Regions from separate parts of the Fusibacter sp. JL298sf-3 genome, predicted to be linked through region 1. Evidence: predicted binding sites of a transcription regulator. Region 1 holds the regulator's gene; each other region holds the start of a gene.
The links. Region 1 encodes Rex, which represses fermentation and respiration genes when NADH is low (regulators of the CRP and FNR family bind a similar motif). Its sites were predicted from a motif close to ATTGTTAANNNNTTAACAAT; they were not measured.

Region 1 (10,218 bases):
AGACTTCCAGCGTCTTGACGAGTTCGGTGTCCTTGCGCGAATCGTAAAGCATCAACGGTTCGATGGTTTCCTTCAAAAAGGCTTCGGCTTCAGACTTGATGGCGTGGTGAGAGAGCACCTTATACACGCCCATGTCTTCAAAGGCAACCACATCGCCCGGCAAGTAGTTCTTAGCGCCTTCTGACGCTTTTACCGCATCCTGCAAACTCTTGTGGACAAGTGCCAGCCCTTTGTATATTCTGCCGACGCCGATTTTAATTTGCTGTTTTTTCAGTTTCAATTTGAGCACGTCGTAAATGCCCCGGCTGTAACGATCCACCACCGTGCGGTCCTCGCCTTCCTTGAGCATCAACAAAATGTAGACGCTTTCGCCTTTGTTGAGAATCATGTAGACGCGACCGAGGTCTTTACAGATCAGTTCTGCGAGATAAGCGGCTTTCAGCAGGCGCTCAGATTCGTCTACAGCCGATTTTGAGGTGACGTGAATGTTGAGGATGACATAGTGTGCCTGTTCTGAAAATCTAAAGTTTTGCGCGCGCTCAACGGCTTTCTGTCTCTTGACGTCGTCTGCTGAAACGAGGTCGTCGAAAAACTCTACTTTGTACTTGTTTTCGACTTCCTGCACCGAGATTTTCTTCAGAAACTCGAGGGCGATTATGTTTGATGCCGCTTCCAGCCCAAGCTGATCGTAATGGGTGATGGCCTCGTCTTTGCCATAGGCGACGATGTGACCGTACACTTGGTTTTTAACGAATATCGGGATAATCAAGCGCTCTACTTCCGACGACTTCAGCACCGCTTTGTCCCGAATCAACTTGGCGTTTTTACTCTCGAGGTGAATGCCCTCAATGTTTTCGTGAAGCATGGTATAGGCGTCTTCAAAAGCCGATTTGACGTAGTACGTGTCTTCAAAATAGTAGTCGCAGATAAAAACAGGCGACGGTATGGTCTTTTGTATGCTCCTAAGAACATCGTCGATGTTCCCCCCGCTGACGACGACGTTCATCATGTCTTTGTGAAGCGTCTCCACCCGCTTTAGGATATTGGTCTGCTTTTCGTACATGAGCTGATACACCACGGAAAACACTTCGGTAAATGAGACGTCGTAGTCGAGGTCCAGCACGGCGATGCCAAAGGTGTTGCACAAATCCACAGTCTCTTTCGCCAAGGCTTTCAAATACGGCGTAACTTTTACGAATATGGCCGCGACCTGCTTTTCGTGGAGCGCTCGAAACAGCTCCTTTTGGGCGTTGATGTGCATTTCTTTGAACATCTGTCCCGTCGTCAAGATAACCTGACCGTCCTGACCAATCCAGTTGAGGATCTCTCTATCTACCATGACGTTGCACGATGTTATCGGGTTGTTCAACGTCTTTTCTTCAGTTAGTAATTTCGACTTTGAAAAAAGCGCCACTTCCAGCAGCTCTCTCAAAAGCACATTTGATTCATTAATCACAGTTGCCCCCTCACACAAAAGTTAAAATTCGTATCTTTATTATATCAAATTGTGAAAAGACTACAATGTTAACTTGAAGGGACGGTTCTTTTGTGCCGTTTAACGTCTTTCCGCTTGTACACAATCAGGTGAAAGGCGCACCATCACCCGGTCTTGCCTATGCATCACCTCTTTTCTCATCTGCACCTCACCTCGAGCACCGCCCCTATGCCCGTTCCCTTCATCACGTCGACAAGTGAGAAAGCACAAAAGAACAAATGGGCCGCCACGCGCCTTTCACCTGCATTCAAAAGTCCATCTATGTAAAATTTTAGTGGAATCGAGCACAAAAGAACCGTCCCCAAAAGAACTTGAACTTGAAAAAACCCGCGCCATAAGGCACGGGTTTTGAATAAGTGTATTAACTGCGGATTAGTAGTTACCTTGAGCGATCATCGCGTCAGCAACTTTTACGAAACCAGCGATGTTAGCACCGGCAACGAGGTTGTAACCGAATCCGAATTCTTGAGCTGCTTTAGCTGCATTGTCATGAATGTTTTTCATGATTTGTTGTAACTTAGCGTCAACTTCTTCTGCAGTCCAAGCTAATCTCATAGAGTTTTGGCTCATTTCAAGAGCAGATGTTGCAACACCGCCAGCGTTTGCCGCTTTAGCAGGACCAACGATTACGTTGTTGTCTAACAAGTACTCAAGTGCTTCGTTTGTACAAGGCATATTTGCCGCTTCACATACGAATTTAACATCGTTTGCAACGATTTGCTTCGCGTGCTCTAAGTGGATTTCATTTTGAGTAGCACATGGAATAATGATGTCTGCTTTTACATTCCAAGGTCTTTCGCCTGGGAAGTACTCAGCGCCAAATTTATCAGCGTATGGCTTAACGATATCTTGTCCGCTTGCTCTAAGCTCGAGTAAGAACTCGATTTTTTCGCCAGCGATACCCGCTTCGTCGTAAATGTATCCGTCTGGACCAGAAATTGTTACAACTTTACCGCCTAATTCTGTAACTTTAGTAGCTGTACCCCAAGTTACGTTACCGAAACCAGAGAGGGCAACAGTTTTGCCTTCGAAAGTTTCGCCATGTGTCTTAAGCATTTCTCTTGTAAAGTAAGTGACACCGAAACCAGTTGCTTCAGGACGGATTAAAGAACCACCGTAAACGAGGCCTTTACCAGTAAGAACACCGTTTTCGAATGCGCCACGGATTCTTCTGTATTGTCCGTAAAGGTAACCGATTTCTCTACCGCCAACACCGATATCGCCTGCTGGAACGTCCACGTCAGGACCGATGTGTCTATATAATTCAGTCATAAAGCTTTGGCAGAATCTCATAACTTCAGCTTCTGATTTACCAGCTGGGTTGAAGTCAGAACCACCTTTACCGCCGCCGATTGGAAGACCAGTTAAAGCGTTCTTGAAGATTTGCTCAAAACCTAAGAACTTGATGATGCCTAAATAAACTGACTTGTGGAATCTAAGACCACCTTTGTAAGGTCCGATAGCGCCGTTGAACTGTACTCTGAAACCTCTGTTAACATGTACATTACCTGCGTCGTCTACCCATGGTACTCTGAATACGATTTGTCTTTCCGGTTCAGTGATTCTACCGAGAATATTTGCTTTTACATACTCAGGACGCTTCTCTAATACAGGCTCTAAAGATTTAAATACTTCTTCTACAGCTTGTAAAAATTCTGTTTCTCCAGCGTTACGCTGTTTAACCTGTTCAAATACCTCTTCAATGTACTTCATTTCAAACATCTCCTTTAAAATGATCTTGTCGAAACCTCGTTCAGTTTGTTAGGGAATTTCCCATTTGTCTCGAAATTGTTAAAAAAATATTAATCCCTTCAACGCCTTAATTTTAACATAGAAGATATACAGTGTAAACCAAAATAAAGGGCTATTCTATAACTTTTTTGAAACAGTTCAACAGGACAAAATTGTCCCTATGGGACAATTTAAACCCCGTAAAATACCGAACATTTTCGCCTTAATAATGATTATCATTGTATTGTCGCCTTTTTTCCTTTTTTTTTAAAAAAACGTGTTGTCCGCCTGTACCTCTGTGGCTATAATAAAGGCAAGTTCACGAAAATAAATGGCGAGTTATTTTATAGGAGGTTTTAATATGTACGTAATTAAAGATACTTGTATTTCTTGTGGCGCATGTGAGCCAGAATGTCCAGTAAACGCTATCTCTGCTGGTGATAGCATCTACGTAATCAACTCAGAATGTATCGACTGTGGCGCTTGCGCGAACGTTTGCCCAGTTGACGCTCCACAACCAGAGTAATCTAAAAAAATGGCGGTAAAAAGGTCAGTGCCCAGAGCACTGACCTTTTTTTATACCTTCTTATCCAGTAGAGATGCGCCGCCTCAGCATTAGCTGAACACCACGCGCACCCACTTCTCCGACTTGTAACGGCGCTGAATTAAAAGCCACTTCACCACTTCCTCTGCAAAAGAAGCCCCCACGACAACTGGTACCGGAAGACGCAGTACAAAGCCACACACAAAAGTGAGCGGAATGCCCACAATCCACAACGTCGTCGCCTGTAAAATCGTCCCGTAAAGGGCATCGCCGCCCCCTCGGAGCACGCCGACAATCATCAGCATATTGAGCATTCTCAGCGGCAACATCAATGCAAAAATCGACAGGATGCCCTGAGACATCGACTTGACCTCCGGCGACACTTTAAAGAACATCGGTATGACGCCGGAAGAAGCGAACAGAATCGCCGCCAAGACGACGCCCACCTTCAGCGCGAGCTTGCGTATATGCGCCGACAGTTCCATGGCATGTTCACTCTTGCCCGCACCGACTTCGTTGCCCACGACCACCAGCGCGGCGTATGAAAGACCGAACGCCACCACCATAAAGAGGTTCATCACCGTGCTGCAAATCTGCATCGCCGCTGTCGCACGCGTTCCAAGGCGCGCATAGAGCCCGACATACGTCACCATGCCGATGCCCCAACACGCTTCGTTGAGCAAAATCGGGTAAGTGACTTTCTTTAAAGACGCCTTCATCGACGTCTCGAGTCCCTTGAAATCGCCGACGCCCAAGGCGAGCTCCGGCACGTGCTTGTAAATAAAGTAGATGAGCACGAAGCACTCGATGGTACGCGCCGTCAACGTGGCAATAGCCGCACCTTTGGCATGCATCGGCTCAAAGCCCATGTAACCGAAAATCAGCACCATGTTCAGCGTGCCGTTGATTATTAAGCCGAGCAAGCTGGCGTACATCGGCATTTTGGTGTTGTTAATGCTTCTAAGTGCCGATGCCAGTACAAAGGACACACTGGTAAACAAATACCCCATGAGCGTAATTCTCAGGTAGGAACTGCCCACGGCCACTATTGTGGGATCGTCGTTAAACAGGCCGATAATCTCTTCAGTAAACGTCAAGCCCACCACCATAAACACTGTGGACAAAAGCAGTGCTGAGATGAGCGAGCGCCCGAGCACCTTTTTAATAGAGCGCTGGTCCTTATTGCCCCAAAGCTGGGCGATTAAAACACCGCTGCCCCCGGCGACGCCGAAGATAAACAGCGTGTAAAGAAAATAAAATTGATTGGCAAGCCCCACGGCGGCAAGCTGCACTTCTCCGATTCGACCGATCATCATCGTGTCGAGGAGATTCAACGCCGTTGTAATAAGATTTTGAATAATGATGGGCAATGTCAATGCCAACAGATAGCGATTAAATTGTTTCTTTTCCATGGTACTCTCTCCCCTAACGCGTTAATTTTTCACAAAAAAAGAACACCCACCTTGAGTTTTTTTCAAGTGGATGTTCAACACTCCGCCGTAAAGGCGATTTGCATATTTTTTTAACTTTACTGATTATACGCAGTGGAGACCCCCTTGTCAAGCCCTCCACGCGTATTTATTTGTTGACTTCGTACTTTTCAGTATGGTATTGAACCAACTTACTGACGAATTTCAAAATCGCTTTCTCTTCGTTGATGCTGATGTCGCCGAGGACAAACGCCAACTCCTTGCTTTGCTCGCGGACGATTTTCTCATATACCACGCGCCCCGCCGACGTCAGTTCAAGGCATTGCCCCCTGCCGTCGGTCTCGTCCTGACGCTTGATGAGCAATTTAAGCATCATCAGGCGCTTGCATGTCGTGGTCACGAGATTTCGGTCCACTTCCAGCGAGTCGATGAGTTCGTTGAGTCGAATGGGTTCTTGTTCACCAATGCGCTTAATCATAAGCATTTCCATCAAACTGATTTTAAAGCCCAAGTCCCTTTTAAAAAAGCCCGACTTGTCTTGCATCAAAAGTTTTGTGTGGAATCGGTCTAAAATCCGGCCGATTTCATTTGTGTAATTCGCCATCGACTGTCCTTTCTAAAACGCCTTTTATTCTGCGCGCTTTACAATTACCGCTTCGCCCATACCGCCGCCGATACACAGCGTCGCCAAACCGTAAGTGCCCTCGCGCTTAACCAGTTCGTGAATCAATGTGACCAAAATTCGATTGCCCGACGCACCGATTGGGTGTCCGAGGGCAATTGCGCCGCCGTTGACATTGACTTTTTCTTGGTCGAGACCGAGCTCTTTTGATACGGCAAGCGCCTGTGCGGCAAACGCCTCATTGGCTTCAACGAGGTCGAGGTCCGAAACCGAAAGGCCCGATTTTTCAAGCGCCTTTCGACTTGCCGGTACGGGACCGATGCCCATAATCTTTGGATCGACACCTGCAGAAGCGTAGCCCACCACTGAGCATAGCGGCTTCAACCCGAGGGCGTCGGCCTTTTCCTTCGTCATCACGACGACACAAGAAGCGCCGTCGTTAATGCCGGACGCATTGCCCGCCGTTACCGTGCCGTCCTTCTTAAACGCCGGTCTCAATTTCGCCAGTTTTTCTTCTGTCGTCTCCTTGATGTACTCGTCTTTATCGAAAACAATAGGGTCCCCTTTTCTCTGAGGAATCGTCACCGGTACGATTTCGTCGTCAAATCGACCGGATTCACGCGCCTTAAACGCACGCGACTGAGACAGGTACGCCAATCCGTCCTGTGCCTCTCTTGTAATACCCCATTTTTCTGCAATGTTTTCAGCTGTTATCCCCATGTGATAGTTGTTGAAAGCTTCCCAAAGGCCGTCCATCACCATCACGTCGTACAGTTCGCCGTTCCCCATGCGCTGGCCCCATCTGCCGGATTTAATCAAATAAGGCGCCATGCTCATGTTCTCAGTACCACCTGCGACCACCACGTCGTTGTCGCCGGCGAGAATCGATTGAACCGCCATGGAAACTGTTTTAAGACCGGAACCGCAAATCATGTTCACCGTTGTACACGGCACCGATTCCGGGTAACCTGCGCCAACCCAGCACTGTCTCGCAATGCCTTGGCCGTAGCCGGCTTGTAGAACAGAACCGAAGAGCACTTCGTCAACCGCTTCAGGTGAAAGGCCGACTTTGTCCAGCGCACCTTTGATAACTGTGGTGCCTAAGTTTGCAGGGGTTACCCCTTTTAAACTGCCGCCAAAAGCACCGATGGCCGTACGAACAGCACTGACAATAACCACTTCTCTTTTCATGTTGTACCTCCCTAAGTTTAATGTGTTACAATCCCTAGAGAATATTTTATCAAAAAAACGAGACTAGGTCATGCCCAGTCCCGCATTTTCTTTATCTTTTTTTTAACATGCAAAGAGCGTAATTATGCAGTGGTTTTGATAGAATTATTCTTTTTCTTTTAAGAAATATGAAAGTGTTAACAGATTATCTATCAAATGGACATTTTCCACAACAATGTCTTCGCGTACTTTTAAGTCGATTGGCGCAAAATTCCAAATCGCCTTAATGTTCGTCTTTTGAATGCGGTCTGCCACATCTTGAGCGCCCGCACGGCTCGTACAGATGTAGACGATTTCAATGTTGTTTTCTTCAACATAGGTATTGAACTCGTCGATGTCGTAAACTTGAACACCGTTGATGTTAAGCCCAACCAATTTGGGGTTGATGTCGAACATCGCTTTTAAATGAAAGCCCAATCTGCTGAAACTCGAATAGTTGGCCAGTGCCTGTCCCATATTTCCCGCTCCGACAATGGCAACGTTGTATTCGCGTGTCAAACCTAGGATTTTCCCGATTTCCGTATAGAGGTCGTCGACGTTGTAGCCGTACCCCTGTTGTCCGAAACCGCCGAAGTTATTGAGGTCCTGACGAATTTGCGATGCTGTAAATCCTATTAATTTACTCAATTCCTTTGAAGATATACGTTTAATATCTTTGTCGAGGAGGTCTTTCAAATACCGATGGTATTTTGGCAATCTCCTAATAACTGCTACTGATATGTTTTTTTCTTTCATTACTCACCTCATCGTTCTTTAAGCCTTATTCGTATATTGTACCATTTTTTACTAAAGGTTGTCAAATAAATAACAATCTTTTTTCGCACCAATTATCGTCTTAGAGTTGATTATACCCAATAAATGCCCAACTAACAACCTTTTAACGCAACTTCAGCCCCCGTTGGTCACCGAGACCTCGTTATTTTTTTCTTTAAAATTTTCTTAATATTTTAGAAAAAAAGCGGCCTGTCTATTATACACACAAAAAAACAGCGCTCGAAAGCACTGTTTTTCAGCTATTCTTTCAATAGAACAGGAATCCAAATCTCGCAGAAGCACTCTGAGGCGCCGTAGTATTCAAAATCCGTTCCCGGCGCCATTTCATAGGTCGATCCCGGCAGAAATTCTTTAAAAATGCGTTCCCACATAGCGCCGATACACGCACCGTCGTCACCAACACACGGGAAAACCGCCCACAGCGCCTCTGGAACGCTCCAAACTCGGTACCCCTCCGGCACAGCGCCACCGGTGTATACTTTGCCGATGCCGTAATCGAAAAACTGACTGGCATGCTCCGTGGCACTGCAGAGGCCGTATACCCCGCCGTCTGAACTGAACGCCTCAAAAGTGCCGTCGTTTTGGCACGCCGTCCAAAAATCCGGTATGTCTCGATTGGATGCCTTTGACGTCTCTTCCTGATTAAACGCGCGTACTTTGCACAGCACGTCAAATGCAGCGCGCTTTTCTACTCTGTAATCCAACAGTTGTCCTCCTTCTAAAATCATTTTTAAGACGAGGCGGTTATAAGATTTGAGCGGTGCCCCAGTACGCTTGGCTTTAAGCGGCGTCATGCCGTGAAACCGCGCAAATGCCCTAGAAAAACTTTCAGGACACTCGTAGCCATAACGAAAGGCGACTTCTATAATAGAATCGTCGCTATGTGTCAGGTGTTCACCGGCCAAAGACAGACGCCTATTGCGCATGTAGACAGACGGCGTGGTTCCCGTGGTCAGCTTGAACATCCGGTGAAAATGATACGGCGATAGACATAGATGCGCCGCCACCTCTTCATAAGTAATCCCGTCCAACAGATGCGCTTCCATAAACGCCACCGATTTTTGCATATCCGCTATCAATGCCATAACGACCTCCTCTAGATTTAGTATAAGACAGTTTGTGAGCTACTTCTTGACATTTCCTGTCCTCTTTTGTCACGCGCTTTCATTCTACCAGTGTATCATGTATAATGAATCTGATAACTCTAGAAAAGGAAGTAGACCATGATTGCATTATCTTGTACGGGCATCTGCAAAACCTACGGCATCGACACCATCTTGGAAGATTTGTCTTTCACAGTGGGCGTCGGCGACAAAGTAGGGCTAATCGGCGTCAATGGCGCCGGTAAAACCACCTTGATTAAAATCCTGGCCGGTATCGAAACCAAAGACGCCGGCGAGATCTTTATATCCAAAGACATGACCACCGGATACTTAGAGCAAAACACGCAAATTGATTTGGGCATCAGTGCCTTCGACTATTGCGAAGCCATCTTCAGCGACGTTTTTGAAATCGAGCAAAAAATGCGCGAACTCGAAGTGCTGATGAGCGACACCACGCACCCCAATTACGAGGGGACGATGGCGTCATACGCACGGCTTCAAGAAGCCTTTGAAACCCTCAACGGCTACGCTGTGGGGAGTCAGATTCGCGGCGTGCTCAACGGCCTCGGCTTTGCCCCGGAAGAATACCACAAACCCATTAACGCCCTCAGCGGCGGGCAAAAATCACGTGTGGGCATCGCCAGACTGCTTTTAAAGCAACCGGATATCCTCTTTCTCGACGAACCGACCAACCACCTCGACATCGACGCAATTAAGTGGCTTGAGACCTACCTCAGAGAGTACAAAGGGACAATTATACTCATTTCCCACGACCGGTATTTTCTCGACCAGGTGATTACCCATGTGTACGAAATCGAAAATCATGAAATCACCACTTACAAAGGCCGATACTCAGACTTTGTGGTTCAAAAGGCCGTTGCACTTGAAGCGGCGCAAAGACAATACGAAATCGAGCAAAAAGAAATCAAAAAGCAAGAGGACTTAATTCGCAAATTTAAAGAACGCGGCACTGAAAAACTGGCAAAGCGGGCAAAATCACGTGAAAAGCGCCTTTCTCACATCGTGCCGTCCGAGCGCCCCAAAGTATTTAAGGCGCATTTCAGCCTAAACCTCGCCGCCGATATTCAAAGTGGCAAAGACATTTTAAAAGTGGAAAATCTGTCGAAGGCCTACGGCGCGCATCAAGTCTTTGAAAACCTGAGTTTCGACATCTTCCGCGGCGAGCGCATCGGCCTCATAGGCCCCAACGGCGTCGGCAAAACGACGTTGTTCAAAGCATTGCTCGGCCAAGTAGATGCCACGGGCACCATGACGTGGGGGCATCAAGT
Region 2 (10,218 bases), 1.2 Mb from region 1:
GGATGTAATGCAACGCGTCGTTGAGAACAAGTTTCTCTACGACTTTTTCTTTGCCCGTCTGAAAACGGTGGTTTTTTTTATTCATCTCTCTGCTCCTTTTCACTCTTTAAAATGGACGACCGTTCAATGTTTCGATTCATTACAATGCCTATGACCGCAATTGCCACCACTGTCAATCCCCAGCGCGCCCACATGTAAGATGCACCTAAAAATTTGGCCTCATTGGCCAGCATAGGCACTTTAATAACCGCCCAAGCACACAATATTATCGCTACGTTGCCGACGGTGGCCCCTTTTTTCAACAAAGCCGTTCCAATGGGAAACGCCGCGTAAATCGGTCCTGCCGAGATGCTCCCCAGCAAAAAAGCAAATACCGTGCCCTTTATGCCCGACGCCTCTCCCAGTTGCGCCACAATAAAAGCCTTTGGAATAAGCACTTCTATGGCGACAATCATCATAAACACCACCGGCATAATCCAAGCCATTTCTTTTAGGTAGTAAACCGTGTGTGCAAGTGCCTCCACTGCAAGCGCCCTATAGAATATGGTAAGTCCGACGTAAATTAGGCCAATTGCCGTCGTCATGCGATGACGCCTGACAAAGTTTTTCATACGACACCTCCCATCGCCCACGCAATACCAAGAGCCGCTAAAAAGCTGAGGCCGTTGCGCATCACTGTAAACTTCATGCCATAGCTTTTCTTCTCAACTGGAAACGTCACGATCCCCACCATCGTCAATGTCGTCAAAAAAGCTGTTAGCGGCACCACTGCTGCGCCGGCGTCTCTCAGCGAACCGATGAGCGGAAACGCCACAAAAGCCGGAATCAGTGTTATACTCCCGATTACAGAAGCTGCCACTGTCGCCGCCCAGCCGCCATTTTCCCCGAGTACCCGTTGTATGGTCTCCGGTGACAAAAACGTCACTATCAAGCCGATTAAAAACACTATCCCGACGATGTCCACAAGCATGTGCTTCAACATGCCCTTGGCTTTAACAGCGGCTTTCCGCGTCGCTCTTTTGTCTTTGTAAGCAGCCGCCGCCATACCGACAATTCCAATCCCCCAAAACGCATTAGTCAATCCATCCATTTGACAACCTCCTCTCCACGCTTACAAAGAGTATAAGGCTTTTGACGTGTAAAAAGTGTTCCACATGTCACACTTTGCAAAAAAGGGGGACGGTTCTTTTGTGCCGGATTCAACTATAATTTTCCATATAATCCAAAACCACGGCGCCTCTAAGCGCTGGTACAGCGGGATTTTAGAAAATCGGCGTCACTGTCGACGCCGATATAACTTACCGTAGGCCACTTCGGTTAGGCCGCTGTGTATACGCGCCGACGTAAACGTCAAAAAACCTCGCTATTCCTTCGAATAGCGAGGTTTTAAATGGTAAATATTAGTGTTTTTCGGCACAAAAGAACCGTCCCTTTAAAACCGCAACGCCTTGTCAAGTGCTTTAAAGATCACACCGAGCGCGTGAGCGCCTGCATCTGGATAGCCAAGGCTTCTATCGCCCACAGTTCCAGCACGCCCCATACGGGCAGTGATGTTTTCTGTCGCTTTTGCACCAGCTTCAGCGGCAGCCGCACCTTTAGCAAATGCACGCTGGAGAACGCCACCTTCCTCTGCGACTTTCCGCCACGCGTCAACACATGGCAAAAGTGCGTCCATTAACGTTTTGTCACCAATGCCTGCACCGCGTCCGAAAGCTCGTTCACCTGTCAGTCGAATGCCCTCAGCAGCAGCTTCAAGTAAACCGTACATTCCCTGGACATCCAAATGCTCTTTGCCCCTTGCCGAACGGCCTGCTGATCGAAACGCCGCCCCCCATATCGGGCCGGACGCGCCGCCGCAATGGGCCATAATTACCAGCGCACAGGCTTCCAAGAAAGCACCGATGTCACCGCTGCCCTCGCTTAAAACCGCGCCCCATTCTTTTTTCAGGCGCTTAAAGCCTTTGGCCACACTCATGCCGAAATCGCCGTCTCCGGCATGGGCGTCGAGCTCACAAAAAGCCACTTCGTTCTCAATAACAACCGCGCCCATTTCAGACACGAGAAAAAGCATGTTTTCATAGGTTACCACCTCTCCTTCGACAACAGGTGTTCCCCGTGACAATTCGACCGCTGCTTCCGTTACAACCGCCTCTTTACACTTGTTGAGGCGCTCAGGGGTAATCGGCTTCGACGCCGCCGTCTGTACAAATGCCGGCGTCTCACATGGGGCACCGAGCAACGCTTCGAGTTCGTCGTCGAGCGCCATAAGCGATAGAGAGGCCCCTGCCATGTCGATGCTGGTCATATAGTTGCCAACGCGCACAAATGCGAGGGTATGCCCTTTTTCGAGAAGCCGCTTGGAGACCGCTGCATTGAGCACATAGAGCTCCTGAAGCGGCGTGCCGCCAAAGCCGTTGACGAGTAACGCCAAACGCGCAGGCCGGTCGCTTTCAATTGGCAAAGCGTCCAAAAGAGCCTCTACCATGCGCTCCGCCAATTCATCAGCCGTTTGAACCGCTTCTCTTTGAATCCCCGGCTCACCGTGGATGCCGACACCGTACTCCATCTCCCCAGATTCAATTTGAAAAGTCGGCGTTCCCTTTGCTGGCACTGTGCACGACGTCAGTGCAAAGCCAATGCTCTTAACCGCATCAGCGGCCTTCTGCCCAATGCGTTGAACCGATTCAAGCGGCAAGCCCTTCTCAGCGGCGGCACCTACAACTTTATGGACCAGTACCGTTCCCGCGACACCGCGCTTGCCCACTGTGTAAAGGCTATCGTCCACCGCAATATCGTCGGCCACCTTAACATGCGCCACCTCAATACCGTCTTCACTCGCCATAAACGCCGCGTTTTGAAAGTTCATCACATCGCCACTGTAATTTTTAATGATTAACAGAACACCTTTTGAACCGGCGACCTCTTTTATCGCCTTGTACACCTGTACTTGAGACGGCGAAGCAAAAACGTCGCCGCAAACGGCGGCGTCCAGCATACCAGTGCCGACAAACCCTGCATGTGCAGGTTCGTGGCCGCTGCCGCCGCCACTGATTAGCGCCACTTTTTCCGAGTCGAGTGCCGCGCGCTTAACAATACCGTACCGATTGTCGTAGTCGAGTTCTGGATGGGCGAGCAACAGCCCCTTGCCCATATCGTTAACCAAAGTATCCGGTGTATTGATTATTTTCTTCATACAAATCGTCCCTTCTTTTCTCTTCCCAGTGCATCGGCGACGCGAATGGCCGCCGCCACTTGTTCCGGCGTTACCTGAAACGGCATGGCGTGAACCGACTCTTCGGGAATACACGCTTTCTCAGCAACTGCTGCCAACGCTTCATCGGACAGTTGTTCGACGCCAATATCGGCGAGACATACCGGCAACCCTATTGACAGGCAAAAATCCAGTACGTCGTCAATAGTCGACATCGGTGCATTTTCGAGAACCAAATGCGCCAATGTACCAAAGGCCACTTTTTCTCCATGGTAATACGCGTGGGTTCCCTCGAGGAGCGTCAAGCCATCGTGAATGGCGTGAGCAGCTGCGAGACCACCGCTTTCAAACCCCAATCCCGACAACAGACAATTGGCCTCGACGATGTTTTCAAGTGCCTGTGTAACGACATTGGCGTCACAAGCCGCTTTGGCTTTTACACCATCTCTTAACAGCGTTTCATAACAGAGCGTCGCCAGTGCCATCGCCGTCATCGTTCCCTTGGCGCCCCCTCCACACGGTAACCCCGCGTTGACATCGGCATTTGAACGCTGGGTGGCACGCGCTTCAAAATACGTCGACAGCGCATCGCCCATGCCCGATACCAAAAATCGCGTCGGCGCTTTAGCAATGACAGCGGTATCGACCAATACCACTTGAGGGCTCTGTTTGAAATACGCATACGATTCAAAGGCGCCCTCTGCTGTGTATACCACTGCCGAGTGGCTGGTGGGTGCATCTGTTGCGGCAATCGTCGGCACGATAACAAGCGCCTCACCCTCGGCAACACATTTCGCCGTATCAATCGCCTTGCCTCCGCCGAGACCGACGGTACAAGCGCATTTGTGCTCAGCTGCCAGCGCCTTTAACCGCTCGATTTCACTGCGACAGCACTCCCCTTTGAAACCGCTCTCCACAAATGTCACACTGTAATCCTCTGCGCTTTTATCCAGCTGAGCTTTTACGCGTGCCACGTCGTCTGAATGGGCAATTAATAGTGCGTTCTTGCCAAACCCCTTTACAAAATACCCCAGTTCATTAAGTACCCCTTCTCCTTGCATGTAGCGACTTGGACTGATAAATGCTTTTTTCATATTCATAGACCTCCTCATGTGTTTCTAAACAGTTTACAGAAAATTTCGTCATCTGTCACGAGGGTTTATTGTCCTCTATAGGCAATTTTTAATGGTAATATATTGTCATTTTGATGATTTTAATGGTATAATTTCGATGACCATAAAGGAGGTTTACTATGTTGAAGGATGTCATCGACATCGAAAAGTGGCAAGCACTACAAGACGCCGTTGCCGAAGTCACACAGTTTGCTATAATCACTGTGGACTACAAAGGCAATCCGGTTACGACACACAGCCGTTGCTCTGAGGTTTGCCGAAAAGCACGGGAAAATCCGGAACTCTTAGCCAGATGTCTCACCTGTGATGCCAGAGGCGGCCTTGAAGCGGTACGCACAAACGCGCCTTACATTTACCACTGTCACATGGGCATTGTGGACATCGCTATTCCCATAGTCGTCGAAGACCAATACCTCGGCGCCATTATGGCCGGCCAAGTGCGACTCGTTCCCGAAGAAGCACATCGCATTGAAGTGCTCTACACACCACAGCATTTAGCGGCGCCGGAGGCTTATGAGGCACTGCCCGAGTTCACTCTGGAAAGCATCTCAAGTGTCACCGAGATGCTGCGTCAGCTCTCGCATTTTATCGTCAGCGAAGCCGTAGAAAAGCACAGCCGACAAGACGCCTTTGTCGCTCTTTTCAAAGATCGCATGACCTCTCTTTCCGGCGACTTTCTCGATTTGCTTTTGGCCCCACCGGCACTGACCGATTCTGTGGAAAAACACAAAGTTTTAAAACCGGCTTTCGACTACATAGCTGCACATAAAGACCGCATGGTAACACTTGATGAAGTGGCTGCGGTCTGCTATATCAGTCCGGGGTACTTCAGTCGGCTTTTCAAAAAAGAGACCGGCGTCAATTTCAGTACCTTTCTCAATCAAATGAAGCTCAGCTGGGCAGAAGAACTTTTGCTGACGACGCAAATGACAGTGGCGCAAATTAGTGACGCATTGGGTTACAGCGATGTCGGTTACTTTATTAAAAAGTTTAAAGCCCACCGTGGCACCACGCCAAAACGCTTTCGAACTTAAAGGGACGGTTCTTTTGTGCCGGATATCACTATATTTTACCATTCAAGAGTACTGCCGCGCGCTAAAACTCTAGATTCTTCAGTATCGGCGCAAGTCCCTGCGCCGGTACAACTCGTCTTCACCAATCCCCTGAAAGTATGGTGAAGGCGCGCTGATGTGCGCTCAAAAAACCTCGCTATTTAAAGAGATAGCGAGGTTTTTTATGGAATATATTAGGGTTTTTCGGCACAAAAGAACCGTCCCTCTTTAAACAGTGAGATGATTGAGCGGTGCCCAGCCCAACTGATCCGGCGTCTGTTCGAGATACCCGAACACCCAGCCGTTGAGGGTACTTTCGCCGATGACCACATCGCCTTTGTGCACAGTCAACTCTGTGGCGTCGTAGGCTTTCGACACAGTGCCCTCATCGCCACATCTGTCGATAATTTGAGCGGGTACCCATCCCTCGGCGTGCTCAGCTACACAGTACACCCAGTTCGGCCAATCGCCGTTTGGATCCGACATTTCTTTACAGACGACGCGTTCACCTGCTTTGAGTTTAATAAAAGTCTCTGTTTCCGGCACCCAGTCCTTTGTCACATGATAGCGCATAGTGCCCTCACTTTCTCTCATTTTTTCTGCCAGTAATCAAATAGTACCCCAGCAACACCGCTGCTGCAATCATAAGTGGCGCCGCTAAGCCATCGGGTACAGGCGTTATAAAGCGATTGGTTAACATGACGCCAGAGGTCAGCGCCAAAGCCAATAAAACCGCCCAACTATTTCGTTTTTTCATATGCGTCTCCAATCTGATAATAAGTAAGCAGTTGCGCCGCAACTTCCAACCACGCTTTGTGCTCGGGATTGAGACAGGCGCTCTCGACACACCAGCAGAGTGCCATCGCCGTCTCTACATAAAGACTGAGGGCAACGGTTTCAACAGGTATCGACACTTTCGACGCCAAAGTCTCGACGACATAAAGGGTTGATTCTAAAGAGGTTGTTCCGTCCCCATAAAAGCATTCGTTTAAAATAAACCGAGGCAAATCGAATAAGGGCGGTCCGACGACGCCTTTGGGGTCTATTATACCGTAATCACCGTTTGATTTCAGCAATAGGTTGTCGTGATGCAAATCGCCATGTAACAGTGTTCGCTCGCCATATGCACTAAAAAGGGACGTACACAGACGTTCTGCTCTAAACATCTGTTCAGTCAAGAGGGGATCGTCACTGTTTTCAGCCATGTAGGCGGCAATGCGCTTTACCCACTGCAGGTACGTCGGAAAGGCGCTCTCTTCAACTGAAACAGGCGTTGCGTGTAGCTTGCTGTATACCGTTACAAATGCTTCAATGCGCCTATCTAGCGCGGCCTCTTCTCGAAGAGGCGTGCCGGGTACAAAGGCCTCTAGGAGCATGAGGCCTTCTTCAGGCATCATGGCGTAGCACTTGCAAAATGAATCGCTTCCGTAAGCGACGTTGTAATCAAACAGCCCCTCATTTGAAGCTTTTAAAACAACGGGACCATAAGTGGACGAATGGCATCTCAGTACTGTGTTGGTGGGATAAGATTGGAGCTCGTGTATGTCGGTCAGTTGCCAAACGGATTTTGCCCACTGGAACCACTGGGTACTTTCATAGTTTTCAGGTTTCACGCCTTCACTTCCCCCTCTCCTGTTACCCCACTTATACTGCGCCTGAGTTAAGAGCGTAGACGACTGCCAATACGAGCACGATTGCCGCAAATACCAGCAATGCGATTTTGACAGGGCTCTTTGGGTAGTCGCCGACGGTTTCGCCGGTTTGTCCGTTGACCATAAAGTGGTAGACTTTTGACTGGTAGGTGAAGTTCGACAGCCATATGGGCAATAGGATGTGTTTAAAGGTTACGTCGTTGTACGCGGTTTTGACTTCCAGGAAGCGCACTCTGTCGCCGCCGATTTTTCTGTGGATATCCGATTCAATGGCGTTGTCGATGGCCCATTTGCCGCTTTCCCAGCCTCGCTCCAATGAAACGCTGTACCGCTCGGCGAAGAAGCCGGACAAGTACTCGGGTTTATAAGGTGCCAATGCCTCAAGGTGAAAGGGTTTGACTTTTTCGAGCATGGTGCCGTCGACTTTGTCCGATGCGGTTGTAAGCACGTCGTCGAAGAACCGGCTGTGGTCGCCGCGCACATGACGCCATCTGATGCGACGCTCTTGGTACGTTTCCTGTTTGCCGTTGACGGTACGCGTTCGCGTGACATAGTAGTAGTCGCCCCGCTGTGCGGTATAATAGGAATACGTGTTGGCATCGTAGGTCCAGTGCGGCACATAGGTGCCCATCAAGCGGTTTTGTTTGTACGCCTTTTTGAGATCGTTCGGCGCGAGCCAACGCTTGGCAATCCATTGATGGAACGATTGTCCAGCCCCTTTTTCTGTTACGGAAAACGGTACGAGGTAATGTGGAGGGATGGTGTTTTCCGCCTTCTTTTGCGTAATGTGCGACGACCCGCAGTAGTTGCACGATTGCGCTTGGGTATGGGGATCGAATATCATTTCCGCGCCGCAGGTGGTGCAGGAAAAACTGGTGATGTCGTCTTCTTCCCAGCCTCTGACACCGGCGCGAAGGGCGGTCTTAAAACACTGTTCGACGATGTCGCCCTTCTCCACTTCTATGGCCTGCTCCGAACCACAGTAGTTGCATTTGAGTTGACTGGATTCGGGGTCGAATGCCATGGGGCCCCCACAAGATGCACAGGGAAAGCTGGCGCTCCCCTCAAAATGCGACTCCACGGTTTCTTCAACTTCACCTTCTACAACGTCTTCTTCCAATTCTTCTATAGCGTTTTGATCTTTTGATTTCATAATGGGCCCCTACAGTTTGCCGCCGCAATGCGGACAGAATTTGCCGCCGAGCTCTACGGCTTCTCCACAGCTCGGACAAGTCGATGCGACGTTTTGACTGGCACCACATTCTCTACAAAATTTTGCGTCTGAAGCAATGGCGTGTCCACAGGCAACACATGTTTTTGAAAAACTGCCGCCGCACTCTCTACAGAACTTAGCACCTGCCGCGTTCACGGTGCCGCAACTCGGACACTTCTCGCCGGCTGCCGTTTGCGTTGCCGGTTGTGACGGCGACTCAGACTGTGACGGTTGCGACATGGCGTCCTTCATCATCTGCCCGATGCCCATGCCCGCTCCGAGTCCTGCACCCATACCTGCCATACCGCCGCCGGTATTTTGCGCCGCATCTCGAATGGCCTCGGCGCTTTGGAACTTCATGTATTGGTTGAGATCGCCAAGTGCGCCCATTTGCGTCCGCTTGTCAATGGCTTCTTCTACGGATTGAGGCAACGATAAGTTTTCAACTGCAAAGTCCGAAATGGTCAAGCCAAAGACCGAGAAGCGTTCATTGATACGTCCCATGGCCATTTGGCCGATTTCGTCGTACTGTGTCGATAAATCCATCGCCGGAATTTTAGCTTCAGCTATGACGTCGGAGGCACTGGAGACAATGAGGCTCTTGAGGTGCTCATTGATGTTGTCCACGGTGTAGAATTTGTTGGAGCCAAACACTTCTTTGAGGAAAACCACCGGATCGTCCACTCTAAACGAGTAGATGCCGTAACCCCTTAAGCGCAACATGCCAAAATCGGCGTCTCGCATCATAATCGGATTGGTCGTCCCCCAACGCTGATTGGTAAACTGTTTGGTGTTGACGAAATAGACATCCGTTTTAAAATGGTTTTCAAAGCGCGTCTTCCAGTTGGAAAGCGATGTTAAAATCGGCGTCGTCTCGGTGTTCAGTGTGTACTTTCCGGGCTGATAGACATCTGCCACTTGACCTTCGTACACGAAGATCGCCACTTGTGAAGGGCGAACAATCAACTGCGCCCCGTCTTTTATCTGTTGCTTGTCCACCATGGGAAATTTGTAAACCATGGTATCTTGTGAAGCGTCCTCCCAATGGACGACTTCTATAAACTCACCTTTTAAAAAATTAAATAAACCCATTTTCGACTCCTTTTGTTACTGTATATTGTACCTACACTTTGGGTAGGCGTTCGACCAGTTGTCCGACGGTCTTCCAGTTTCGAACCGTGTGAATTCCATCAATTTTGTTTAACTTTGTTGCCAACTTGGCATTCCGAATGCTGTCTGAAAACAGCAAGTACACCGTATCGCCTGCGATGACAAATCGTTCCGAGTCACTTTCATAAGGCGCCAAAAGCGCCGCGTCTTCAGATGTCAGTATACGGTTGAAAAAAGCCACATAAAGACTTTCTTTTCCCGAGGCATCCGCCGCTTTCACCGACGCCTCTGTAAAGGGGCAAGTTGCCGCCACGGCTTTGAAAGCTTCTCCCGTTCTCAATACCACCGGCACATCGAAGCCATAAGCTTCGCGTATGGCGGTCTCTATAACGTCTGCCGACACATCTTGCCCTTGAAAAACGACGTTGCCGCTTTGTATCACGGTCTGTACATCGCAATACCCCAAGCGCTCGAAAAGCGTTTTCAAATCCGCCATCTTGATTTTGTGTTTGCCACCGACATTGATGCCTCGCAGCAAGGCAATACAAGCTGTCATAGGGCCTCCTTTCCAATTAATTGCGCACAATTGTTTAGCACGCAATCATTTTGATAATTGTGCTGTATTGATGTTTTCTAGGCGTTTAAACCGAATTTGGTCTGAGGCGTCTGCCACGCGTTCTGCAACGCCATCTGCTATGAGAATGGGCCCCACATAAGAGGCAATAGCCGTTTTGGTGACCTGCGCTATCAACCATTCGCCGACGCTACCTTGAGGTGGCGTCGTTCGCGATGTGCCAATGCGCACCGTCTGACCTTGAAAATGTGCCATCAACTTGCGGTAATCTGC
Region 3 (10,218 bases), 610 kb from region 1:
AAGGTGTTGCCTGCACTTGCAACAGGCGACGCGGTACACGTGAAGAAAACCCTTTTGGAAGAGAAAAGTACCAAGCCGCCAAAGCACCATACAGAGAAGACGCTTCTCAAAGTGATGGAAACGTGCGGTAAGCACTATAAGAAGCGCGCAGATGACACTGACGACGATGATGAAATGATTGAACAGATTTTAAGCGGTTTCAGCATCGGTACCCCGGCGACGCGTGCCGAGACCATTGCAAAGCTCAAGCGCATCGGGTATATCGTTGCAAAGGGGAAACACCTTGAGGCAACGCCTTTAGGGGCTAAGATGATTGCCGATTTTCCTGTAAAGGCGCTGTTTGACCTCGAGTACACCGGGCGTCTTGAAAAAGTGCTGGCGGACATCGGCAAAGGGACGCTGGACGGCGATGCTTTTATGTCTGAAATGATTGCTTTTGTAAAAGACGCGGTGGTGACGATTAAAGACGATGCCTATAAGGTGATACAAGACCTCGAAGACAAAAAGGTGCCAAGAGAGCGTTTGGGCAAGTGCCCGGGCTGTGGCGCGGATGTCGTGGAAGGTGAGAAAGGTTACGGCTGTAGCAATTGGAAATCGGGCTGTAAGTTTGTCATATGGAAAGACGACGCCTTTTTGCGCAGTTTAAAAGTGACGGCCACACGTCAAACGGTTGAAAAATTGCTGGAGAAGGGCGAACTCTACAGTTCGAAGTTCGTCAGCAAAAAGGGCAAGCGCTTCTCGGCGTTTTTGACGTATGAAAAAGAAGCGGACAGCCCTTACTACAAGTGGAAAATGCGTTTTTAGCGCGACGTCGTTGCCGCATTTAAACCACTCGTCAATGTCTAGACGTTTATAATTAAAGAGTAGACCCACTACGCACAAAATAAGCGGCCTCAGTAGCGAGGGCCGCTTATTTTTATATGGGTAACTATTCAAGTGGTATACAATACGTTTTAAAAATCTCCAGCGCATCGTCCGGATTGCTCTCCAGCGCGGCTTTTGAGTAAGATTCGAGAACTTTTAAGTCCTTAGGGCCGTAGTGCATGGTGACAGGGCCTTTTATACAGCCGCCCTTACACGCCATCCCTTCGATAAAGTCTTTGTCAAAGCGCTTGAATTTTACCAGCTTGAGCGCCTTGTCACATTCTTGAATGCCGTCACAGGCGAGGGCTGTAATCGGTTCTTCTGAAATCGACTTGAGGTAGTTGGCCACAGAAGCACTGACGCCGCCGGTTGAAGCAAATTTACGGCCGTAGTACGACGCGTTGTTTAGAGGTGACGGCTCCAAGGTGCTAAGGTCCATTTCCTGTGAATCGATGATAGCCGCGAGCTCTTCGAAAGTGAGCACGAAATCGGTATCGGGCATCCGCATCTGTTCAGTTTTTTTGGCGATGCAAGGGCCGATAAAGACGACAATGGCGTCGGCGTCGATGCACTTGATCAATCGCGCAGTGGCTGTCATTGGTGAAATAGTCTTTGAAACATGTCCCTTCAATTCCGGGTACTTTAAGTCAATGTAGTTGACAAATCCCGGACAACAAGAACTGGTGAGCACTTCGCCTTTTTCTTTGTGGTCGAGAAGCTCCTGTGCTTCGTGACGTGTCACCATGTCGGCGCCGAGTGCAACTTCGATAACGTCTTTAAAGCCGAGCTTTTTAATCCCTGTGATAACTTTGCCCAGTTCAACGTACTCGAACTGAGTGGCAAAAGCCGGTGCGAGCATGGCGTAAACGGGCTTTTGATTCATCCTAAGGGCTTCGATAACCGAGACAATTTGCGACTTGTCTTGGATAGCACCGAAAGGACATTTATAGACACAGGCACCGCAGGAGATACATTTATCGTAATCGATAACGGCATTTTTGCGTTGGTCGATTTGGATGGCGTCTGTTGGACAGTCGCGTTTACAAGGGCGCATAACGTCTGCAATAGAGTTGTAAGGGCAAGCGTCTTTGCAACGGCCGCATTCGACGCATTTATCGGGATCTATAACCGCCTTGCCCTTGTGCATGGTGATGGCGTTAACAGGACAACTGGCGATGCATCGGTTGGCAATACAACCACGGCACGCTTCAGTGATAACGTAGCGGTTAATGGTGCACTGATCACATGCGGAAGGCAACACTTCTACGACGCCTTTCACTTCGGGATTACCGCCCATAGCCAGCTGAACACGGTCGGCAACGACGGCGCGCTCATGGTACACGCAGCATCTGAACTGAGAGTCCGGTCCGGGTGCAACGGTAATCGGAATTCGGTGTAAGTGCTGATTCAGAGTGCCTTCAAATGCGTATTTTGCCACTTCTTTCATAACTTGATTTTTAAATTTTTGTACGTGATTTTCATAACTTCTCATGGGTCACCTGCTTTGTATTTAGTCCGTATAATGAAGGTCAACAATTTTCCCCATTGTCTTAAGTTCTTCTATAATTTCGTTAATGACGCGGGTTTTAATGCTTAAATCTCTTGGAAAATCAGGGTTTTGATGTGCGGGGTTTATGGCCCGTCCCACCCAAAAATCGATATGTGTGGAGTCTTCTACCATGAGCCTGAGCAATCTGCTCACACCGTCTTTTTTATTAAAAACAGGCTCTTCACAGCTTTTGTTGAGTGCTTTTAATTTGCCAAGAACCATTTTAAGCGTCAAGACGCCCTCTGTGACCAGGTCGATACCGTCTATTTTAGCGGTAGGGGGAACGAAGGGATCGATGTAGTCGATTTCTGTTTCGATGTCTTTATTCAGCTCCCTGGCCACGATGTTGGCCGCAGTACCGCCACAGACGATTTTCTTACCTGGCTGTTTCATAAAGTGTTCAATGGTTTCCCGGTCTTTGTTTTTTTGCTCCGGTGGTCCCGACAGTACCTGCAAGCGCTCGGGATTGCGTATACAAATGGTCAGTGCGGTGGTGTCGTCACCGGGGAGCTCGTTGTAGAGCTTGTTGCATGTCTCAATTAGTCGGCGGTTGAGTTTTTCAGCCGATGGGGTCTCTTGTAGTTCTAGAAATTCTGCGACGTGGTGCCACTCCCACCCGTGGTTGAGCAAATGGCCGACACCAGCGTGGACGACGCCATCTGAGCACAGCGTTAGGGAATCGCCGACTTTCAAGTCCACATGACTCACCCAAACATTTTTATCGTTAGACACTATCTTTTTTTTATCAATTGGGTATAGGGCTTTATCGCGCATCATAAAAATCGGCGGGTTGTCGAATTCGATAATTTTTGCGTGCAGGGATTCGTCGATATCGATGACGGTAAATGTCGAATAGCCGATTTTACGGATATTGCAGATAGGCAATGTATGGATAATCGTATCGATGGTCTCGATAATGCTAGCCCCTTTTTCTAACATAGTTATCATTATTTTACTGGTCAAAGTCGCGAGGATATTCGCCTTGACACCGCTTCCCAGTCCATCGGAAAGCACGGCGATAAGGCGATTGTCCGTCTTGAAAATTTCGACTTTGTCTCCGCAGAGTTCTTCGCCAATTTTGTTGAGCGAGTGGTGCGCGATATCGACAAAGTAAGGAAAAGCCATTAAGCGTCACCTCCATCGGATAACACGAGCTTCTTCAGTTTGTTGAGGCCGATTTTTGTCTCCGCAGTCGTCTCGCCAAGTAAGCTGGCTATCTCCTGTGCGATGCGCATTTGGTGGTCGATGACTTCCTGACATGTTGAAATGGTTTCAGCCTTAACGCGTTCGAGTTCTTGTCTATTGTTCTCCGCCTGTGTGATGTCGGTAAAGATGCCGACGATGGTTTTACCTTCGTTCAATTGAACCACATTGGAGAAGAACGATTTGTCCACGGACTCAAGGTATATTTTCTTGCTCACTCTCAGTTCGCCGGAAGAGAGGAGGTCGTCGAAAATAGGGTCTTCTATTAAAGCGGCAATCGGCCAGTAGTTCAGCTTAATGCGCGATGAATTAAAGAGGTTGTGAAAAGACGGATTAACTGCCTGGATGCGCAGCTCTTGGTCGAGGATACAGATGGCGTTCGGACTCGCTTCAAAGATGATCGATTGCAGCCCCTCCGCTTTTTTTCTTAAAGAATCCATGCACATGTTGATATCCGAATGGCCTCTGATGACCGCTACGGCTTTATCATAGCACGTGGTATAGCCACAGGCGTTGCAATTGAGCTGATCTTGTTCTGAGTACTTACCCATCTTCATCAACACTTCAGCCACTTCTAAGTCGTTGACTGGCGCCTCGTTTGTAGATTTTGAATGGAAACTTCTACGCAGTTGCTCAGGTGACAGCTCAAAAGGTATTTCAACATCCGAGTATCCCTCTTGAGACTGGACGTGTTGTTTGACTTTCTGCATGCGCTTAAACATATTCGGAGCAGAGTCCGGCATGTTGGGACCGTTGACGCAACTACCGTCACATATATTGAGTTCTGCACAGTAGCCGCTGATTTCGCCACTTGTTATGGATTTTAAGAAGGACTCACAGTTTTCGATACCGTCGACATGGACGTAGTCGTAGGTCGGGTTAATCCGCGTTTTCAAATCGCTCTTCCACAAACTGCCGCCAAGGGGATAAGCGCGACCGCGCTTGCTCACAGGCGTACTAAAAGGCGTTTGCGCCAATGTCTCAATGGCAATGCCTTGTTCGATGAGCCACTTTTCAAGTTCTCTAAAAGTGATAACGGCGTCGATGGCCCCTTCGATTTCGACAGCCTCGGCTTTTTTTGCAAGACAGGGTCCAATAAAGACGACATAGGCGTCTGTACCGTAGCGTTCTTTGAGGTCAAAGCCGTGTGCGAGCATAGGAGAAACTGTTGGAATTACGACGTCTATGGCTTCTGGAAAGTAGTGCTCAATAAGGTAGTTGCTCGAAGGACAGCAACTGGTGATGATGTTTTTCTTTTCACCTAGTGCTATGGTTTTTTCGTACTCGAGCGAGACAATTTCCGCGCCCCGTGCAGTTTCTTCAATGGCAAAGAAACCGAGCGCTTTCAGCGCCGTGTGCATTTGGTTAGGGTGTTCGAGGTCAAAAGAACCGGCGAAGGACGGCGCTATAGACGCGACGACCTTTTTGCCGCTTTTAATGGCGCGCTGAACAGAGTCGAGATCGAGTTGAATCGTCAAAGCCCCTTCAGGACAATGCATTTGACACAGACCGCATTTAATACAAAGATCGTCGATAATATGATGGCTTTTGTTCGTAAAAGCAATGGCTTTTGTCGGACATGCCCTTAAACATTTAAAACATTCATCACATTTCTCTGCGTCGAAATTGATAAACTTCATTTAATCACCCACCTGTGGAGTTCCTCTATAAAAGTTTGAGCGGTTTCAGGAGAAACTGAAAACATCTCGCCGGCGTCGGTTTGAACGGATACCGCTTCTGAACATTTCCCCAGACAAAACGAAGACTTGAGTTCAATAGTATCCTCAAGCGCATTTTTTGAAATATATGATTTAAATGTTTTGATGACCTCGTAAGACCCTTTTAAATGGCATGCACTGCCGATACACACTTTGATTTCCATAAACGTGAACCTCCAAATACGATAATAAAAAGAGAGGAATGCTGCTTGCTGAGGGATTGTCCAAAATATTGTTAGATTATACGATGAGAAGGCTTAGCAATATTTTGGGGGATACGAACCATGCTTGCGGTCATGGAGTGACAGATGATAAAGCAAGCAGCGATTGCCTACAGTGAATAAGAGTTAATCTCTTATGCATGTTAATAATATCACAAAGGGTGTTTAATTTCAATTCCATACGATAAGATAATTTAAGATAAAAACGTACCAATTTCCATAAAAATATGACAAAAAAGAAACGATTAATACTCGGAAGATTCAGAACAAGAAAAAAGCATCGAGTAAAATGCCAATTCATTACGAGAACGCAATAAGTAATAACAAAATGAAATATATAGATTCTGAGAAATTATTAAAATTAGAAGGTTTAATTGTTTAATGTTTAACAAAAACAGGTGTGATTTTCTGCTTACAATCGTATAAAATGGTTACAAATAAACATAAGAGGATCTTTTACAGGAGGCACAATTTGAAAGACAATACTTTAAAAAGACTACTGATTGCCATACTTCTTATTGGTTTTGGCCTCTTTTCAGTAGCTTATTATAATTACAGCGTTAAAGAAGCCGCTGTGGCGCATTTTAACCGTCAAACCAACTATCGGATTGATGCTATATCGGCATATGCCCAACTTAAACATGAGCGCATTGAAGAAGACATAGAGACTATTGCGCGCCAAAAAAATGTTAAAGAAGTAGCAGGTCGGCTGACGCAATACACCCGTACCACTGCCAAAACAGAGATGACCCCTCAGTTGGGGAGTAAAGCAGAGCGGGATTTGTACGATTATTTCGAATCTTATGCCATGTCTCATGACGATTTAAAATACATTTATATGGCCGACGCGGCAGGTGGGTATGTTTCCTGGCCGGCAAGTGCTTTGCCTGCAGGCTATGACCCAAGAGAGCGTCCATGGTATCAAGTGGCGATAGAAGGGGGCGGTCATATCCATCAGACGACCCCCTATGTCGATCAAGTCACCAATTTGTTTATTCTCAGCAATGTAAAGGCGATTTACGACGAACAGAACAGCCTACTGGGCGTTGTGGGGATCGACTACAGTTATGAGACCACCATCGACGATCTTGATTTCTTCGAAATGAAACCCTATGAGCGATTGGTTATCTTTCACGAAACCGGCGTGGTGTTGTCGGATTCAAAGAATAGATTGGAAACCATCGCTTTAAACAAAACTTATCAGCGCGACGACAAAGGCAACTTCTTCTTTAAAATCGACGGCATCCAGCATTTGGCACGCCTCGAGCCCCTTGAGGACAGCGGCGTCCTCGTGATGAGTCTCTTTGACTACGATGCCCTTATCGCCAACTACGGCAGAGGTGTCCAGTGGGACATCGTCATATCGTTGGCTGTTTTAGGGGGGATTTTTTTAGCGTTAATTGTACTCGTCTACTACGTGTATTACAGCCGCGTCTTGAAAAAGCGCATCAGTGAAAAAGAGAAGCGCCAATTGGCGCTGGAAAATAATATACCGGGAATCGTTTTCAGGTCAAAGGCCAAGTGGCCTTGGCTGATGTATTATATAAGCGAAGGGGTTTATGAGACGACTGGATATCCCGCCTCTGACTTTTTATCAGACACCGGGGAGCGTCAGTGGCGAGATATCGTCTTAGAAGACGATATCCAGATTGTAGATGCACCTATTGATTTAGAAGCGGGGAGTGCGTACAATTTGGTTTATCGCATTAGAACACGTAGCGGCGACATCATTTGGGTATCTGAAGTTGGCCGATTGGTCAAGGACTCTAAGGGCATGCTTTACATAGATGGCGTGATTCTCGACATCAGCGAAGAAGTTGCCCGAGAGGAGATGCTGAAGAAGACGCAGACTGAACTCGAGTACACTGTAACTGCGTTAAAAGAAAAAAATCAAATTCTTGAGGAAACGAATCTTGAAAACCAAGCACTCTATGAAGAGATGGCTGCAGCTGAAGAGACCTTGCGATACAATTACGATGAACTGGAAGCCTATCGGGTTAAGCTGGAAGAAGAAAAGTTGAGGTACCAGTTGATTTTAAAAGCTAGCAAAGAGGCTTTTTGGGAATACAGCCCTCAAACAGGTGCTTTTGAAATAGCCAACGCCTTTAAGTGGGCGGACTCCGAACTCGACGCTCTAGAGGCTTTTTTAGAAAGGGTACATCCGGAAGATAGACTTTCCTTAATCTGGTTTGATGAGGCTGTATCGGATTACACAGCTATCCCCGAAGTGTATGAAGTCGATGCCAAAGTGGCGGTAAAAGACCATCAGTACCGCTGGCATCATTTTATCGGCGTGGTGGTTCGAGACGCATTTGGAAACGTATCGCGCATCGTCGGTTCGCTATCTGATGTTCATGAGACGACCATTCAAAAAGAACGGATTATGTTTTATGCTTTTCACGATTCGGCTACAGGTCTTTACAATTTGGACTATCTGCTGGATTCAGTGAGCAATGATTTAATGACACAGGGGAGCGAAAATGCCATATTGCTTGTTGCCGGCGCGCGTCATTATGGGAAGCTTGTTGAGAGTTGTGGTCGCAATAAGACCGATATTTTGCTGTTTCAGCTGGGTGCCGGTTTAAAAACCATTTTTGAAGACATTGAAGAAATCAGTACCTTGCCACGCGGCAGGTTTGCCATATGGCTCGGCGACAAATACGATAAGTCTCGAGCAGAAGCCTGTATTGCGGCGATTGAAGCACAAGTCGCCAGTTATATGTACAGCGACCTCCTCTATTCGGAGTTTGGGTTTATCTACAGTGGCGTCGCCTTGGAGTCTGAAGTCAATGAAGCACAGAAAGCACTAAAATACGCAGAAATCGCTTTTGATTATGCTGAGAAAAACTTATCGACAGGAAATATCGCATGGTTTAACCGTGAGATGCAAGAAGAAAAAGACCGTGAAGTGCTGGTAGAACGGTATTTGAGAAAAGCTGTTGTCAACGATGAACTCTATTTGGTTTTACAGCCTCAGTACAGTTCATACGACAAAAGCGGACTCCACGGCTACGAGGCACTGGTGCGCTGGAAAAATCCGGAGCTCGGCTTTGTATCGCCGGGTGAGTTTATTCCACTTGCCGAAGAAAACGGCCTCATATACGAAATCGGACGTTTTGTCGTCAGGGAAACCATTGCTATTATCAAAGCCTATGAAGCACAGTTTGATGAAGAAATCTGCATTGCCATCAACGCGTCCTTAAAAGAGATTGTACGGGATGAGTACGTGTCTTATATTTTAGAAAAAGTCCGTGAAAATACTGTAAAACCCCATCAAATCCATATTGAAATCACAGAAACAGCTATCAGTGAGTACATTGATCGCGTTGTGAACAACCTCAACAAACTCAGCGAGAACGGTTTTGAAATTCACATGGACGACTTTGGAACCGGGTACTCTTCTCTAAGCATGCTCGGGCGATTGCCGGTAAACGTTTTGAAAATTGATCAAAGTTTTGTCGCTGGTATTGAAAATGACGACAAAATGCATGAGTTGACACAACTTGTCATACAGATGGGACATGGCTTTCACATGAAGATTATTGCAGAGGGGGTTGAGACCAAAGTTCAGTACGATATTTTAGACGCTATGGGCTGTGACTATTATCAAGGCTACGGTTTATCTAAACCCATTGAAAAGATTGAGTTGCTTACGCCAAAAGCCTAGAGGCAGAGCGATAAAAAACGGTACGAGACCTATGTGGTCCGTACCGTTTTTACGATGTGTGCCCAGCATGGGCACAATCTAACAGGTGAAAGTCCTGAACACGCCCTAGTAGTGGGAAGTGTATAGCTAACGGCAAGGGTGTCCTCGGCGACGAGGAATCTGAAGGAAGCCTACGGCAAATCTCTGGTCTGACGAACAGAAATCACATCAGGCGCAGGTTGATGGATAAGGTTGCATTACAAATTGAAGTCCAATAACTACTCGGAATCAACAGCGTAAATGTGGCAGATAGATGGAGAGAAAGATTGTGCTCTTACCTGGGGAGGTCTCATGGACATGTGAAAGGCATCTCAGAAGCATGGTTGAAATAAGATTTGTCATGAGAAGTCAGCAGATACCATAGTAGTGGCTACACAGGTGTAGACATGAAGGGTTGAACCTAGGGAGGTGAAAGTCAATGAAAGTTACCGAAATCGGGACGAAGAAAAGCAGAAAACATCATAAAGTTGATGGCTACTGTCAGAGAGATAGTGCGGAACACAAAGGGTATGACAGAGTGCTTACTGAAAAGAGGATAACTGAAAACAACATCACCGATGCCGACAGAAATGGGTATGGACTTTTGGAACAAATCTTGTCCCAAGAAAATCTGAACAAAGCTTATAAACGTGTGAAGAAAAATAAAGGGACTCACGGAGTCGATGGAATGGAAGTAGAGCATCTTCTACAACATTTGAAAGATAATGGGGAAGCGTTAAGAAAGTCTATACTGGATGGTAAATACCGTCCTAAACCAGTGAGACGTGTAGAAATACCAAAAGACACTGGGGAGAAAAGACAGTTGGGTATACCAACAGTAGTAGATAGAATGGTTCAGCAGGCAATACAGCAAGTAATGTCAGATTTATATGAACCAACATTTAGTGAAACAAGCTATGGCTTCAGAGAGAAACGAAGCGCACATGATGCCTTGAAGAAGTGCCAAGAATACGCCAA

Region 2: a site for Rex is predicted at 4,396-4,415, ahead of ACR6HW_RS03770 (glycerol dehydrogenase). Genes of this name have one in related genera too.
Region 3: a site for Rex is predicted at 5,695-5,714, ahead of ACR6HW_RS06740 ((2Fe-2S) ferredoxin domain-containing protein). Genes of this name have one in related genera too.

What each region holds. Positions count from the first base shown of each region.
Region 1 covers NZ_CM132608.1:1,980,699-1,990,916, forward strand. The annotation lists gene ACR6HW_RS09455 (PucR family transcriptional regulator) at 1-1,456, opposite strand, end outside; gene gdhA (NADP-specific glutamate dehydrogenase) at 1,868-3,208, opposite strand; gene ACR6HW_RS09465 (DUF362 domain-containing protein) at 3,588-3,752, shown strand; gene ACR6HW_RS09470 (MATE family efflux transporter) at 3,842-5,182, opposite strand; gene ACR6HW_RS09475 (MarR family winged helix-turn-helix transcriptional regulator) at 5,349-5,804, opposite strand; gene ACR6HW_RS09480 (acetyl-CoA C-acetyltransferase) at 5,829-7,013, opposite strand; gene ACR6HW_RS09485 (redox-sensing transcriptional repressor Rex) at 7,158-7,787, opposite strand; gene ACR6HW_RS09490 (AraC family transcriptional regulator) at 8,066-8,911, opposite strand; gene ACR6HW_RS09495 (ABC-F family ATP-binding cassette domain-containing protein) at 9,050-10,218, shown strand, end outside.
Region 2 covers NZ_CM132608.1:777,320-787,537, forward strand. The annotation lists gene ACR6HW_RS03750 (cupin domain-containing protein) at 1-85, opposite strand, end outside; gene ACR6HW_RS03755 (permease) at 78-611, opposite strand; gene ACR6HW_RS03760 (permease) at 608-1,090, opposite strand; gene dhaK (dihydroxyacetone kinase subunit DhaK) at 1,433-3,193, opposite strand; gene ACR6HW_RS03770 (glycerol dehydrogenase) at 3,190-4,305, opposite strand; gene ACR6HW_RS03775 (PocR ligand-binding domain-containing protein) at 4,464-5,378, shown strand; gene ACR6HW_RS03780 (SH3 domain-containing protein) at 5,625-5,969, opposite strand; gene ACR6HW_RS03785 (hypothetical protein) at 5,977-6,153, opposite strand; gene ACR6HW_RS03790 (phosphotransferase) at 6,137-7,009, opposite strand; gene ACR6HW_RS03795 (TFIIB-type zinc ribbon-containing protein) at 7,041-8,201, opposite strand; gene ACR6HW_RS03800 (SPFH domain-containing protein) at 8,211-9,353, opposite strand; gene ACR6HW_RS03805 (DUF1697 domain-containing protein) at 9,385-9,927, opposite strand; gene ACR6HW_RS03810 (hypothetical protein) at 9,973-10,218, opposite strand, start outside.
Region 3 covers NZ_CM132608.1:1,367,356-1,377,573, reverse strand. The annotation lists gene ACR6HW_RS06760 (type IA DNA topoisomerase) at 1-804, shown strand, start outside; gene ACR6HW_RS06755 (4Fe-4S dicluster domain-containing protein) at 929-2,356, opposite strand; gene ACR6HW_RS06750 (SpoIIE family protein phosphatase) at 2,375-3,538, opposite strand; gene ACR6HW_RS06745 ([Fe-Fe] hydrogenase large subunit C-terminal domain-containing protein) at 3,538-5,256, opposite strand; gene ACR6HW_RS06740 ((2Fe-2S) ferredoxin domain-containing protein) at 5,253-5,498, opposite strand; gene ACR6HW_RS06735 (EAL domain-containing protein) at 6,028-9,222, shown strand; gene ltrA (group II intron reverse transcriptase/maturase) at 9,680-10,218, shown strand, end outside.